DNA from 3 places in the Acuticoccus sp. I52.16.1 genome. Region 2 is predicted to be linked to each of the others. Evidence: predicted binding sites of a transcription regulator. Region 2 holds the regulator's gene; each other region holds the start of a gene.
What was found. The regulator LexA, encoded in region 2, represses DNA repair genes until DNA is damaged. The targets are predictions, from matches to a motif close to TGTTCNNNNTGTGTTCNG.
Positions count from the first base shown of each region.

Region 1: a site for LexA is predicted at 1,902-1,919, ahead of recA (recombinase RecA). Genes of this name have one in related genera too.
Region 3: a site for LexA is predicted at 2,703-2,720, ahead of dnaE (DNA polymerase III subunit alpha). Genes of this name have one in related genera too.

Region 1 is NZ_CP094828.1:3,309,540-3,313,879, forward strand. Features, by position in the region: gene MRB58_RS14955 (ATP-binding protein) at 1-1,764, shown strand, start outside; gene recA (recombinase RecA) at 1,988-3,100, shown strand; gene MRB58_RS14965 (CoA transferase) at 3,235-3,990, opposite strand; gene MRB58_RS14970 (CoA transferase subunit A) at 3,987-4,340, opposite strand, start outside.
Region 2 is NZ_CP094828.1:3,434,671-3,439,010, reverse strand. Features, by position in the region: gene trpC (indole-3-glycerol phosphate synthase TrpC) at 1-868, shown strand, start outside; gene glp (gephyrin-like molybdotransferase Glp) at 865-2,031, shown strand; gene lexA (transcriptional repressor LexA) at 2,155-2,886, shown strand; gene MRB58_RS15490 (SDR family NAD(P)-dependent oxidoreductase) at 3,142-3,903, opposite strand; gene MRB58_RS15485 (PaaI family thioesterase) at 3,950-4,340, opposite strand, start outside.
Region 3 is NZ_CP094828.1:4,344,643-4,348,982, forward strand. Features, by position in the region: gene dnaE (DNA polymerase III subunit alpha) at 1-2,541, opposite strand, end outside; gene MRB58_RS19615 (ABC transporter ATP-binding protein) at 2,773-3,471, opposite strand; gene MRB58_RS19620 (lipoprotein-releasing ABC transporter permease subunit) at 3,471-4,340, opposite strand, start outside.

The DNA.
Region 1 (4,340 bases), 130 kb from region 2:
GTCCTCGCCACACCCGCCGGCCCGATGGCCGTGACGACCGTGACGGGCGCCCTCGTCGCCACCAACGCCGCGTTCGCGGATTTGATGGAGGCGCGCGGCTGCGAGGCACATCCGGACGCGCTCGCCGCCGGTCCGGACGCCGCGCTGGCCCTCTTCGCGCTGCGCCGCCGGGCGATGGCCGAGGGCGAGGCGGACGGCTTCTTGCCGCCGGATCTCTTCGCCCGCCTCACCTGCCGCGACGGGCGCATCGTCCACCAGTTCGAGCCCGCGGCGCCCGGCGCCGTTCCCGCCGGCACCGCGCTGGGGCAGACCCTGGTCGACATCGTCCCCGCGGCCGCCGCCGTCGCCGACCTCGAAGGCACCATCCACGCCGCCAATTCGCGCTACCACACCCTCGCCGGCGAGGGGGCCAACCTCGCCGACGGACTCGTCGCCGAGGACGGCGTGGTCGGCCGCCTGGTGCGCCAGGCCCACCAGCACGGCACCAGCCGCACCGACGCGACGTTGCGCCACACGCCCGGCCGCCGCGTGCGCCTCTCCGCCAACCCCTTTCCGGGGCGCGAGGATCGGGTGATGATCGTCCTGTCCGACGTCACCGACCAGTCCGAGCTGGAAGCGCAGATCGCGCAGAGCCAGAAGATGCAGGCGATCGGCCAGCTCGCCGGGGGCATCGCGCACGATTTCAACAACGTGCTGCAGGCGATCATCGGTTTCTCGGACCTGCTGTTGCAGAGCCACCGCCCGTCGGACCCCGCCTTCCGCGACATCATGAACATCAAGCAGTCGGCGCAGCGGGCGGCGGGACTCGTCAAGCAGCTCCTCGCCTTCTCGCGCCGGCAGACGCTGCGGCCCACCGTCCTCAACCTCAACGACGTCGTGGCCGACCTCTCCATCATGCTCGACCGCCTACTGGGCGAGACGGTGAAACTGGAGCTGGCCTACGGGCGCGACCTGTGGCCGGTTCTGGCCGACCTCTCCCAGATCGAGCAGGTGGTCATCAACCTCTCGGTCAATGCGCGCGATGCGATGAAGGGAGGCGGCACGCTCACCATCCGCACCCGCAACGTGCCCGCCGGGGAAGCGGAGAGCGACGGCGCGGACGAGGTCCCCGGCGACACCGTGCTGGTCGAGATCGAGGACGTCGGCACCGGCATGCCGCAGGAGATGCTGGACAAGATCTTCGAGCCCTTCTTCACCACCAAGGCGACCGGGGAGGGCACCGGGCTCGGCCTGTCCACCGTCTACGGCATCGTCAAGCAGACGGGGGGCGCCCTGTCGGTCAAGAGCGAGGTCGGGACGGGGACGATCTTCCGCATCTACCTGCCGCGCACGGAGGTCGCCGAGCGTTCGCCCGCCAGCGCGGAGAGCGAGCGCGCGCCCGCCCCCAGCGGCGACCTCACCGGCTCGGCCACGCTGCTGCTGGTGGAAGACGAAGAGGCGATCCGCACCTTCGCCGCCCGCGCCCTCACCGCGAAGGGCTACCGCGTGCTGTCGGCCGAATCGGGTGTCGAGGCGGCGGAGATCTTCGCCGAGGAAGGCGACGCGATCGACCTCGTGGTCACCGACGTCATCATGCCGGAGCTGGACGGGCCGAGCCTCGTCAAGAAAGTGCGCGCCGAGCGACCCGACCTCAAGGTTCTCTTCATGTCCGGTTACGCCGATGGCGCCTCGCTGGACGAATTGCCCGACGCCCAGTTCCTCGCCAAACCCTTCACGCTCAAGGCTTTGGCGGAGGCCGTGAAGCGCGAACTGGGGCGCAGCTGAGGCCCCGGCGCGATCGCCGCGGGTCTTGATTTCTTCCTGTGTGAATCTTTGGGCGAGGGCTCTTCGGCGCCCGCCCGACGCGATAGGTTGCGATTGCCAGAGCAGATCGCCCGATGGGTTAACGCAATCTTAACGTGCCGAACAGATTGCGAACGCCGCCGGTTTGTGTAACACTGAAATCCAATCAAGGTGGGCCTAAACTATGAAGCGCAAAGGATCAGCGATGGCGCAGTCGGATCTACGCCTGGTTGAGGGGTCGTCCGTGGACAAGACGAAAGCGCTGACGGCGGCGATCAGCCAGATCGAGCGCTCGTTCGGCAAGGGCTCGATCATGAAGCTCGGCGCCGGGCAGACGATCGAGGTCGAGACCGTGTCGACCGGCTCGCTCGGGCTCGACATCGCCCTCGGCATCGGCGGCCTGCCCAAGGGCCGCATCGTCGAGATCTACGGACCGGAGTCGTCGGGCAAGACGACGCTCGCCCTTCACACCGTCGCCGAGGCACAGAAGAAGGGCGGCATCGCCGCGTTCATCGACGCCGAGCACGCGCTCGACCCGATCTACGCCCGCAAGCTCGGCGTCCAGGTCGACGATCTGTTGATCTCCCAGCCGGACGCCGGCGAGCAGGCGCTCGAGATCGCCGACACGCTCGTCCGCTCCGGCGCGGTGGACGTCCTGGTGATCGATTCGGTGGCCGCGCTCACCCCGCGCGCCGAGTTGGAAGGCGAGATGGGCGACCAGCTCCCCGGCCTGCAGGCGCGGCTGATGAGCCAGGCGCTGCGCAAGCTGACGGGCTCGATCTCGCGCTCGCACACCATGGTCATCTTCATCAACCAGATCCGCATGAAGATCGGCGTGATGTTCGGCTCGCCGGAAACGACCACCGGCGGCAACGCGCTGAAGTTCTACGCCTCCGTCCGGCTCGACATCCGCCGCATCGGCGCCATCAAGGACCGGGACGAGGTCGTCGGCAACCAGACCCGCGTGAAGGTGGTGAAGAACAAGCTCGCCCCGCCGTTCCGCGAGGTCGAGTTCGATATCATGTACGGCGAGGGCGTCTCCAAGCTGGGTGAGCTGCTCGACCTCGGCGTGAAGGCCGGCATCGTCGAGAAGTCGGGTGCCTGGTTCTCCTACGACTCGCAGCGTCTCGGTCAGGGGCGTGAGAACTCCAAGCAGTTCCTGCGCGACAATCCCGAGATCGCCAACGCCATCGAGGCCGCGGTCCGGCAGTCCGCCGGCATCATCGCCGACAAGATCGCCGGCGTCCCGGAAGACGACGCCGACGGCGACGCCGATGCCGACAGACCCGACGAAGACGGCTACGACGCCGGCGAATAGGCGGCGCGGGCCACGCGCCCGGAACTGACGACGGAGGGCGCGCCTTGGCAACCATGGCGCGCCTTTTTTCGTCGCAGGAGCGACGCGGCGCGCCCGTCCGTCAGGCAGGGCGCCTCGGGGGTGAGCCGGCGGCCTCAGGCCGCGGCGGCCGCCATGTCCCGGCGCAGGCTCGCGGCGAAGTCGGGGTAGGTCTCCGACAGCTCGTCGAGGACGCGTGTCCGAAGGAGGTGCGTCACCTCGGGCGATGAGGCCGGCGTCGTGACGGGGGCCGGCGCGTGGTCGAAGCGGAAGCCCGTCGCGGCCACGACCTCGTCCAGTGTGTGGCCGGGGTGGAGGGACCGCAGGGCGAAGCGCCGGCGGGCCTTGTCGAAGTCGAACAGGCCCTTTCCGGTCAGGAGCGCGTACGGGCCGCCGGTGCGGAAGGTGCCCGGCTCGCTCACACCCGGCGCGGAGACGAAGTCCACCTTCGGCACGAAGACGCGCGGGGAGTGCTCCTCGCGGAAGAGGATCACCCGCGGGATCACGTAGTAGAGGTAGGCCGATCCGAACGAGCCCGGCCAGCGCACGTCCACCTCGGGATATGTGCCGGCGCCGACCAGGTTGATGTTGGCCTCTCCGTCGATCTGTCCGCCGCCGAGGAAGAAGGCATCGATCCGCCCCTGTCCGGCGCAGTCGAACAGCTCGACCCCGCCGTTGGTGAAGAAGTTGTGCCGGACCGAGCCGAGGATCGAGAGGCGCACCGTCGGCTTCCCGGCCGCCTCGTCCAGCGCCCGGCGCAGCATCGCCCCCGCCGCCGGGATCGGCGAGGAGGCGCCCACCGCCACATGCCGCACCCCCGCCAGCAGCTCGGCGATGGTGGCGATCAGCACGGTGCGATCGGTGGCGCTCATGCCGGCACCCGGCCCATCAGCGCGTCGATATAGGCCGCCAGCGCCTCCGGCGAGCGGGCGGCGGCGGCGTAGGCCTTCACGGCGGCGACGTCGGTCTCGTACTCGCCCCACAGCGCCAGCGGTGCGGCGCCGCCCGGGGCGAGGCCGATCCCGTCGACATACAAAGCGGGGAGGGTGCCGGCGGCGCTCGCCTCGTCGGCCATCAGGTCGGTGTCGAGGATACGCTCCACCGTGACGATGGTGCGGCGCGCGGCGTAGGCCATCGTCGCCAACTCGCGCCGCCGGCCGATGGCGACGTTGCCGAAGCGGTCCGCCGCCGGCGCGTGGAAGAGCGCGACGTCGGGCACGAT
Region 2 (4,340 bases):
CGAGGCGCGAGTGTGGGGTGCGGACGCGATCCTCGTCATCATGACCGCCGTCGACGACGCGCTGGCCCGCGCCCTCGTCGACACCGCGGCCGCGCTCGGCATGGCCGCCCTCCTTGAGGTGCACGACGAGCGCGACATGGAGCGGGCGCTCGCCCTCCCCTCGCCGCTGATCGGCGTCAACAATCGCGATCTGCGCACCTTCGTCACCGATCTCGGCGTGACCGAGCGGCTGGCGGCCATGGTCCCCGGCGACCGCATCATGATCGCCGAGTCCGGCATCGCCACCCACGCCGACGTGACGCGGCTGCAGGCCGCCGGCGCCGGCGCCTTCCTCGTCGGCGAGAGCCTGATGCGCCACGCGGACGTCGCCGCGGCGACGCGCGCGCTGCTCGGCAACCCGCTCACCCACCTCGACGCGACCGGCGCCGCCCACATGGTCGACGTTGCCGGCAAGGCCGAGACCACCCGCGTCGCCGTGGCCGAGGGCACCGTGACCATGGCGCCGGAGACGCTGGAGGCGATCCTGGCGGGCAACGTGAAGAAGGGCGACGTCGTCGCCGTGGCGCGCATCGCCGGCATCATGGCGGCGAAGAAGACCTCCGAGCTGATCCCGCTCTGCCATCCGCTGCCGCTCTCCTCGGTCTCGGTGGACCTCGCGGCCGATCCCGCGCTTCCGGGCTACCGCGTCACCGCGCGGGCCAAGACCACGGGTCGCACCGGGGTCGAGATGGAGGCGCTCACCGCCGTCAGCGCGGCATGCCTGACCCTTTACGACATGGCCAAGGCGATGGACCGGGGCATGGTGATCGGCGGCGTGCGGCTCCTGGAGAAATCCGGCGGCCGCTCCGGCGAGTGGCGCGCCTCTTGATCGACGTCGACGAGGCCCAGGCCCGCCTGCTCGCCGCGGCGCCGCGCCTGCCGGCCGAGGCCGTCGCCCTGGCCGACGCCGCGGGGCGGGTCGCGGCCGAACCGATCGTCGCGCGCCGGACGCAGCCCCCCTTCCCCTCCTCGGCCATGGACGGATATGCGATCCGCACCGCGGACCTGCCGGGGCCGCTGCGTGTGGTGGGCGAGTCGGCGGCCGGACGGCGTTACGCGGCGGCACTCGGGCCGGGCGAGAGCGTGCGCATCTTCACCGGCGCGCCCGTGCCGGAGGGCGCCGACGCGGTCCTGATCCAGGAGGACGCGGCGCGCGAGGGCGACATGGTGCGCGCCACCGACGTCGCCGCGAAGGGCGACAATGTCCGCCGCATGGGCCTCGATTTCGCCCTGGGCGACACGCTGGTGGAGGCCGGGACCGTGCTCGCGCCGCGCCACGTCGCGCTGGCGGGCGCCGGCGGTCACGCCGAGCTCATGGTGGCGCGGCGACCGCGCGTCGCCTTCCTGGCGACCGGTGACGAGTTGGTGCTCCCCGGCGAACCGACCGGCCCCGACCAGATCGTCGCCTCGATCACGCCGGCCCTCGCCGCCACGGTCCAGGCGGCAGGGGCCGAGACGATCGACCTCGGCATCGCGCCGGACGACCGGGCCGAGATAGCCCGCCGCGCCCGCGCGGGGCTCGACGAGGCGGACGTCCTGGTGACGCTCGGCGGCGCTTCGGTGGGCGACCATGACCTCGTCAAGCCGGCGCTCGGCGACCTCGGCATCGAGCCGGATTTCTGGAAGGTGGCGGTGCGGCCCGGCAAGCCGCTGATGTTCTCGTCGCGCCCGCTGGTGCTCGGTCTGCCGGGCAACCCGGTGTCGGGCGCGGTGTGCGCGGTCCTTTTCCTCGTGCCGCTGGTGCGGGCGATGCAAGGTGCCGCCCGGCCGCTCCCCGAGGTGCACGAGGGCGTCCTCGGCCGTGACCTCTCCGGCAACGGTCCGCGGCGCGACCACATGCGCGCCGTCCGCACCGGCCGGACGATCACACCGGCGGCGCGGCAGGATTCCTCGATGCTCAACGTGCTGGCCCACTCGGACGTGCTGTTGGTGCGCGAGCCGCATGCGGGACCGGCGTCGGCGGGCGAAACATGTCGGTATATCGCGCTCTGAGTGCTTGACTCTCGGCACACTGCGGTTGTCCACGTTGCAGAACACACGACGAACGTGTATAGATGATGGCGGAATGATTCGGGTACCAATGCTGGTCATACAGCGTCAGGACGACGGCACACTATGCTGACGAAGAAGCAGTACGATCTCCTCATGTTCATTCATGAGCGTATGAGCTCCACCGGCGTCCCGCCATCTTTCGAAGAGATGAAGGACGCGCTGGACCTGAAGTCGAAGTCAGGCATCCACCGGCTCATCACCGCGCTGGAGGAGCGGGGCTTCATCCGCCGCCTTCCCAACCGCGCCCGCGCCCTCGAGGTTCTGCGCCTACCGGACGTCGCGATGGCGAAGAACGCCCCGCCTCTGCGGCCCCGCGGCTTCTCCCCCTCGGTGATCGAGGGGTCGGCCCCACGCGATCCGATGGCGAGCCCCAAGCGCGGCGCCTCGCTGCGCCCCGTGTCCGCCGCCTACGACGTGGTCGACGTGCCGATGATGGGCCGTATCGCCGCCGGTGTGCCGATCGAGGCGATCCAGCAGCAGAGTTCCGCCGTCCACCTCCCGTCCGACATGATCGGCCCGGGCGAGCACTTCGCCCTCGAGATCAACGGCGATTCGATGATCGACGCCGGCATCCACGACGGTGACACCGTGGTCGTGCGCCGGACCGACCATGCCGAGAACGGCGACATCGTCGTCGCCCTGATCGACGGCGAGGAGGCGACGTTGAAACGCCTGCGCAAGCGCGGCAACACGATCGCCTTGGAGGCCGCCAACCCGGCCTACGAGACCCGCATCTTCGGTGCCGATCGCGTCCAGATCCAAGGCAGGCTCGCCGCCCTCCTCCGCCACTACTGACGCGCGGCCGCCGCGGGGAGATCGGCGCGCCGGCGGACACAGGTCGCGATCACGGCCTCCCCCGCCCCACGCGTCACCGTCCTTTCGTGGCGCGCCCCCAGCCGATCTCCCGTGGTCCTCGTCTTCGGGTCTGCCAACGGCGCACTCCACGGTCCGCGGCCCCGCCGGCCTTGCGACGGCACAGGCCCAACTCCGCCGGTCGGGCCGCGGCCTGTGGGGCGTGTCCGCAGGAGCCGGAGCCGCGGCCGGGGCGGCCTACAGCGAGCTGCAGAGGTGACCGCCGTCGACCTCCAGGGTGCTGCCGGTCATGAAGCCGGAGGCGTCGCTGGCGAGCAGGCAGAGGGCACCGTTGAGGTCCTCGGGCTGGCCCAGGCGGCGCTGCGGGATGCGCTTGATCAGCGCCTTGCCGGCATCGGTGGTGAAGAAGTCCCGGTTGATGTCGGTCTCGATGTAGCCCGGCGCGATCGCGTTGACGCGGATGCCGTACCGCGCCCATTCCAGCGCCAGCGCCTTCGTCATGTGGATCAGCCCGGCCTTCGCCGAAGCGTAGTGCACCAGCGCGCCCGCCGGCCGCATCCCGGTGATCGAGGCGATGTTGACGATCGACCCGCCGGTCCCGGCCGCTTTCAGCCGCACGGCCGCCTCGCGGGCGACGGTGAAGCAGCCGGTCAAGTTCGTGTCGACCACGAAGCGCCAGTCCGCGTCGCCGATGTCCATCGCCGGGGCCGCGGTGGAGACGCCGGCGTTGTTCACCACGACGTCGATCGTGCCGAGCGCGGCCGCGCCGGCGTCGAGACCCGCGGTGATCGAGCCGGTGTCGGTGACGTCCATCGCGACGGCGGTGACGCGGGCGCCGGTGGCGGTGAGCGCGTCGCGCAGCGCCTCCAGCCGGTCGAGGCGGCGGGCGGCGAGGACCACCGCGGCGCCCGCCCCCGCCAGCGCCCTGGCGAAGTTCTCGCCCAACCCGCTCGACGCGCCCGTGACCAGCGCGACTTTCCCGTCCAGCGACAGTTCCATCCCAGTTCTCCTCGTCTCTCGTTGTCTCGTGCGCGGCGGCGGGGCGTCAGCGCGGGCGGCGGATCTTCCACACCCCGTCGGCGGTGGCGACCACCTTCTCCCCCACCCGGGCCGCCCCGCGCAGGAAAATGACCGACCGCGTGGTGCGCACCACCTCGACGTCCGCCTCTAGGAGCACGCCGGCGGGCACCCCGTCGACGAAAGCCACGGTGAGGGTGATCGTCGCCTGACCCGGCGCGTCGTGGGTGCGGGCACCGGTGATGCCGATGGCATGGTCGAGGAAGGTCATGATCGCGCCGCCGTGCATGATGCCGAACGGGTTGAGGTGCCGCTCCTCGACCCGCATCGCAAAGCGCGGACCGTCCGGCGTCTGGCGCGTCAGCATGGGGCCGATCTCGTCGACGAAGCCCTGGCCGGTCATCGCCACCCATCCATCG
Region 3 (4,340 bases), 910 kb from region 2:
GTGGACGAGCGGCCAGCCGACGCCCTTGATCGCGCCGAGGCCGTAGACGATGTCGCCCTTCTCGACCGAGAACTCCCCCTTCGAGGTGGCGATGGAGGGCGGGCGCACGGTGATCCCCATGCGCTGCGCCTCGCCGCGGAAGTCGGCCAGCTTGTCGGTGTTGCCCATGTCGAGCGTCATCGAAGCGGCCAGGAATTCGGACGGATAGTGCGCCTTGAGGTAGGCCGTGTGGTAGGCGACGAGGGCGTAGGCGGCCGCGTGCGACTTGTTGAAGCCGTAGTTGGCGAACTTGGCGACGAGGTCGAAGATGCGGTTGGCGTCGGCGGCCTTGGTGCCGTCCTTCACCGCGCCGTCGACGAAGCGGTCGCGCTGCACGGCCATCTCGGCGGCGATCTTCTTGCCCATGGCGCGGCGCAGGAGGTCCGCTTCGCCGAGCGAGTAGCCCGAGAGGACCTGCGCGATCTGCATCACCTGCTCCTGGTAGATGATGATGCCGTAGGTCTCTTTCAGAATCGGTTCCAGCTTGGGGTGCAGGTAGTCCGGCTCTTCGAGGCCCTGTTTGCGCAGGTTGTAGGAGGGGATGTTGTCCATCGGACCCGGACGGTAGAGGGCGACGATGGCGATGATGTCCTCGAACCGGTCGGGCTTCATGCCGACCAGCGCCTTGCGCATGCCCTGACTTTCCAGCTGGAAGACGCCGGCGGTCTCGCCGCGGGCGAGGAGCTCGTAGGTCTCCTTGTCGTCGAGGGGGAGGGTGTCGAGGTCGATCTCGACCGGGATGAGCGAGAGGGCGCGCTCGATGGTCGTGAGCGTTTTGAGACCCAGGAAGTCGAATTTGACGAGGCCGCCCGATTCCACCCACTTCATGTTGTATTGGGTGACCGGAAGGTCGGACCGCGGGTCACGGTAGAGGGGGACGATCTCCTCCAGCGGCCGGTCGCCGATGACGATGCCGGCGGCGTGGGTCGAGGCGTGGCGGTAGAGACCCTCGAGCTTCAGCGCCATTTGCAGCAGCCGGTCGATCTCGCCGTCCTGCGCCTTGGCCTCCTGCAGCTTGGTCTCCTGCTCCAGCGCCTGGGCGAGGGTGATCGGGTTCGCCGGGTTCGAGGGGACCATCTTCGCCAGCTGGTCGACCTTGAAGTAGGGCATGTCCAGCACGCGGCCGACGTCGCGCACCACGGCGCGGGCCTGCAACGTTCCGAAGGTGATGATTTGCGCCACGCGGTCGGCGCCGTAGCGCTCCTGCACGTAGTGGATCACCCGGTCGCGCTTCTCCTGGCAGAAGTCGACGTCGAAGTCGGGCATCGAGACGCGTTCGGGGTTGAGGAAGCGCTCGAAGAGGAGGTCGAACCTGAGGGGGTCGAGGTCGGTGATGGTCAGCGCGTAGGCGACGAGGGAGCCCGCGCCCGAGCCGCGGCCGGGGCCGACGGCGATGTCGTTCGCCTTGGACCACTGGATGAAGTCGGCGACGATGAGGAAGTAGCCGGGGAACTTCATGCGGCAGATGATGCCGAGTTCGTGGTCGAGGCGCTTCATGTACGCCTCGCGGTCGACGCCGGGGGCCATGCCGCGCGAGGCGAAGCGGCGCTCGAGGCCGTCGTGCGCCATCTGCGTCAGCCGCTCGGCTTCCTCGGCGAGGGCCTCCTCGTCGCTCTGCTCGACGGGGGGGAGGCCGGCGACCTTGCGCTCGGTGGCGATGAAGCGCGGCAGCATCGGCGGGCGCTTCTTGACGCGGAAGTGGGAGCGCATCGCGATTTCCACCGTGGAGGCGATTGCCTCCGGCAGGTCGCTGAAGAGGGCTTCCATCTCCCCTTGCGTCTTGAAGTAGTGCTCGGGCGTGAGGCGGCGGCGGTCGTCGTCGCCCAGGCGCCGGCCCTCGGCGATGGCGATCAGCGCGTCGTGCGCCTCGTAGTCGTCGCGGGCGGCGAAGTAGACTTCGTTGGTGGCCACCAGCGGGACGCCGGCGCGATAGGCCTCGCCGACGGCGAAGGACTCGAAGGTGTTTTCCGCCGATGTTCCATGGCGCTGCACCTCGCAATAGAAACGATCACCGAACGTTTCGTGAAGTTGATCGAACAGCGCCGAAGCGCTCTCGGGATCGCCCAGCGCGTGGGTCTTGCCCACCGGCCCGTCGATCCAGCCGGAGAGGGCGATGATGCCGTCCACCGCGCCGGCCAGCCCGTCGACCGGGAGGGCGACCTCGCCGCCGTCCGACCGCAGGTAGGCGTAGGAGATCAGGCGCTGGAGGTTGGCGAAGCTCTCTTCGCTGGTGGCGACCATCGGCAGCCGCGCGACGGGCGCGATGCGTTTGCCGCCCTGGATGCGCTCGGCGAGGCGGATCGGCACGGTGCAGGCGATGATCGGCTGCACCCCGTCACCGAAGGCCTTCTCCGAAAATTCCAACGCGCCGAAGAGGTTGGCCGTGTCGCTCACCGCCACGGCGGGTTGATTGTCGGCCGCGGCGAGGCCGACGATCTTCTTCAGGTGCAGCGCGCCTTCCAGGAGGGAATAGGCCGAATGGACCCTCAGGTGGATGAACATGACGCGCCTCCCTCGTACCGGCGTGGGAGCTTAGCCGGGGCAGAGGTGAAATTCGATCAGACGAGGGGGACCTGCATCCCGTCCATCCACAGATAGACGGCGACGATGAATGCCGAGCAGGAAACGAACGCACCACAATCGAGAAAGAACCGCTGCATCACTGACCTCTCTTTGTTCTCATCGGAACGTACGGGAATGTTCCGGGAACATCAAGGGTCGAGGCAGAGAAACTTATTCAGCGGGTGCGCTCAATTCGAGCGGTGAAATTCGGCCTTCTTTCAGGGTTACCGTGCGGTCCAGCTCGCTCGCCAGGGTCTGGTTGTGGGTCGCCACCACCGCCGACAGACCCGTGTCGCGGCTGAGCGACAGGAACGCGTCGCGAACGGTTGCGGCGGTCCCCTGGTCGAGGTTGCCGGTCGGCTCGTCGGCCAGGATCACGCGCGGGTTGTTGGCGACGGCGCGCGCGATCGCCACGCGCTGGCGTTCGCCGCCGGACAGCTCGCCGGGACGGTGGGTGCGCCGCTCGGCGAGGCCCAGCCGGTCGAGCAGTTCGTCGGCGCGGGCGAGGGCGGCACCCGTCTTGGCACCGGCGAGCCGCATCGGCAGCGCCACGTTTTCGCGCGCGGTGAAGTCGCCCAAGAGGTGATGAAATTGGTAGATGAAGCCGATCAGATCGCGCCGCAGCACGGTGCGGTCCTTGTCCGACAGGCGCGTCGCCTCCGTCCCGTCGATGGTGACGGACCCGCCGGTGGCCTGCTCCAACAGGCCCGCAATCTGCAACAGGGTCGACTTGCCGGCGCCGGAGGGGGCGACGAGCGCCACCAGTTCACCGGCGTTCAGCGTCAAGTTGGCGCCCTTGAGGACGTGGACCTCGTCCGCCCCGTCGGAGAAGGTGCGCACGATGTCGGTGAGAACGAGGGGGGGTGCCATCACTCGGCCTTCAGCGCTTCGACGGGGTCGGTCGCGGCCGCCTTCCAGGCGGGCGGCACGGTCGCGATCAGGGCGAGGATCAGCGAGATCAACACCACCATCGCCGTCTGCGTGGAGGAGATGTCGGACGGGATCTGCGTCAGGTAGTAGAGCTCCGGCGGGAAGAGCTGGATGTTGAAGATCGTCGTGATCGCCTGGCGGATCGCCTCGATGTTGACCGCGATCAGCGTTCCCAGCGCGAGGCCGATCAACGTGCCGCCGACGCCGATCGTCAGCCCCACCATCAGGAAGACGCGCAGGACCGTGCCGCGTGAGGCGCCGATGGTGCGCATGATGGCGATGTCGGGCGTCTTTTCGTTCACCAGCATCGTCATCGAGGAGATGACGTTCATCGACGCCACCAGCACGATGAGGGTGAGGATGATGAACATGACGTTCCGCTCCACCGTCAGCGCGGTGTAGTAGGCGCGGTTGTTCTGCCGCCAGTCGGACAGGTAGAGCGGCCGGTCGGCGGCCCGGGCGATGGCGGCCTTCAGCGCGTCCATGTCGTCCGGCGTTTCGGAGAAGATCTCGATGCCGGTGGCGCGCTCGTCCATGTTGAGGAAGAGCTGCGCCTCGGCGATCGGCAGGTAGGCGATGGTCCCGTCCACCTGGCTCATGCCGACGTCGAAGATCGCCAGCACCGGATAGTTGTCGATCTGCGGCGTCTGGCCGAACGGCGTCACGGGGCCGTCCTGCGTCATCACGGTGACCTTGTCGCCGATGGTGACGCCCAGCGAGCGCGCCAGGCCGGCGCCGATGACCATGCCCTTGCCCTCGCCGAATTCGTCCAGTGAGCCGGCGACGAGGTGCTTCTCCAGGAGCGGCGT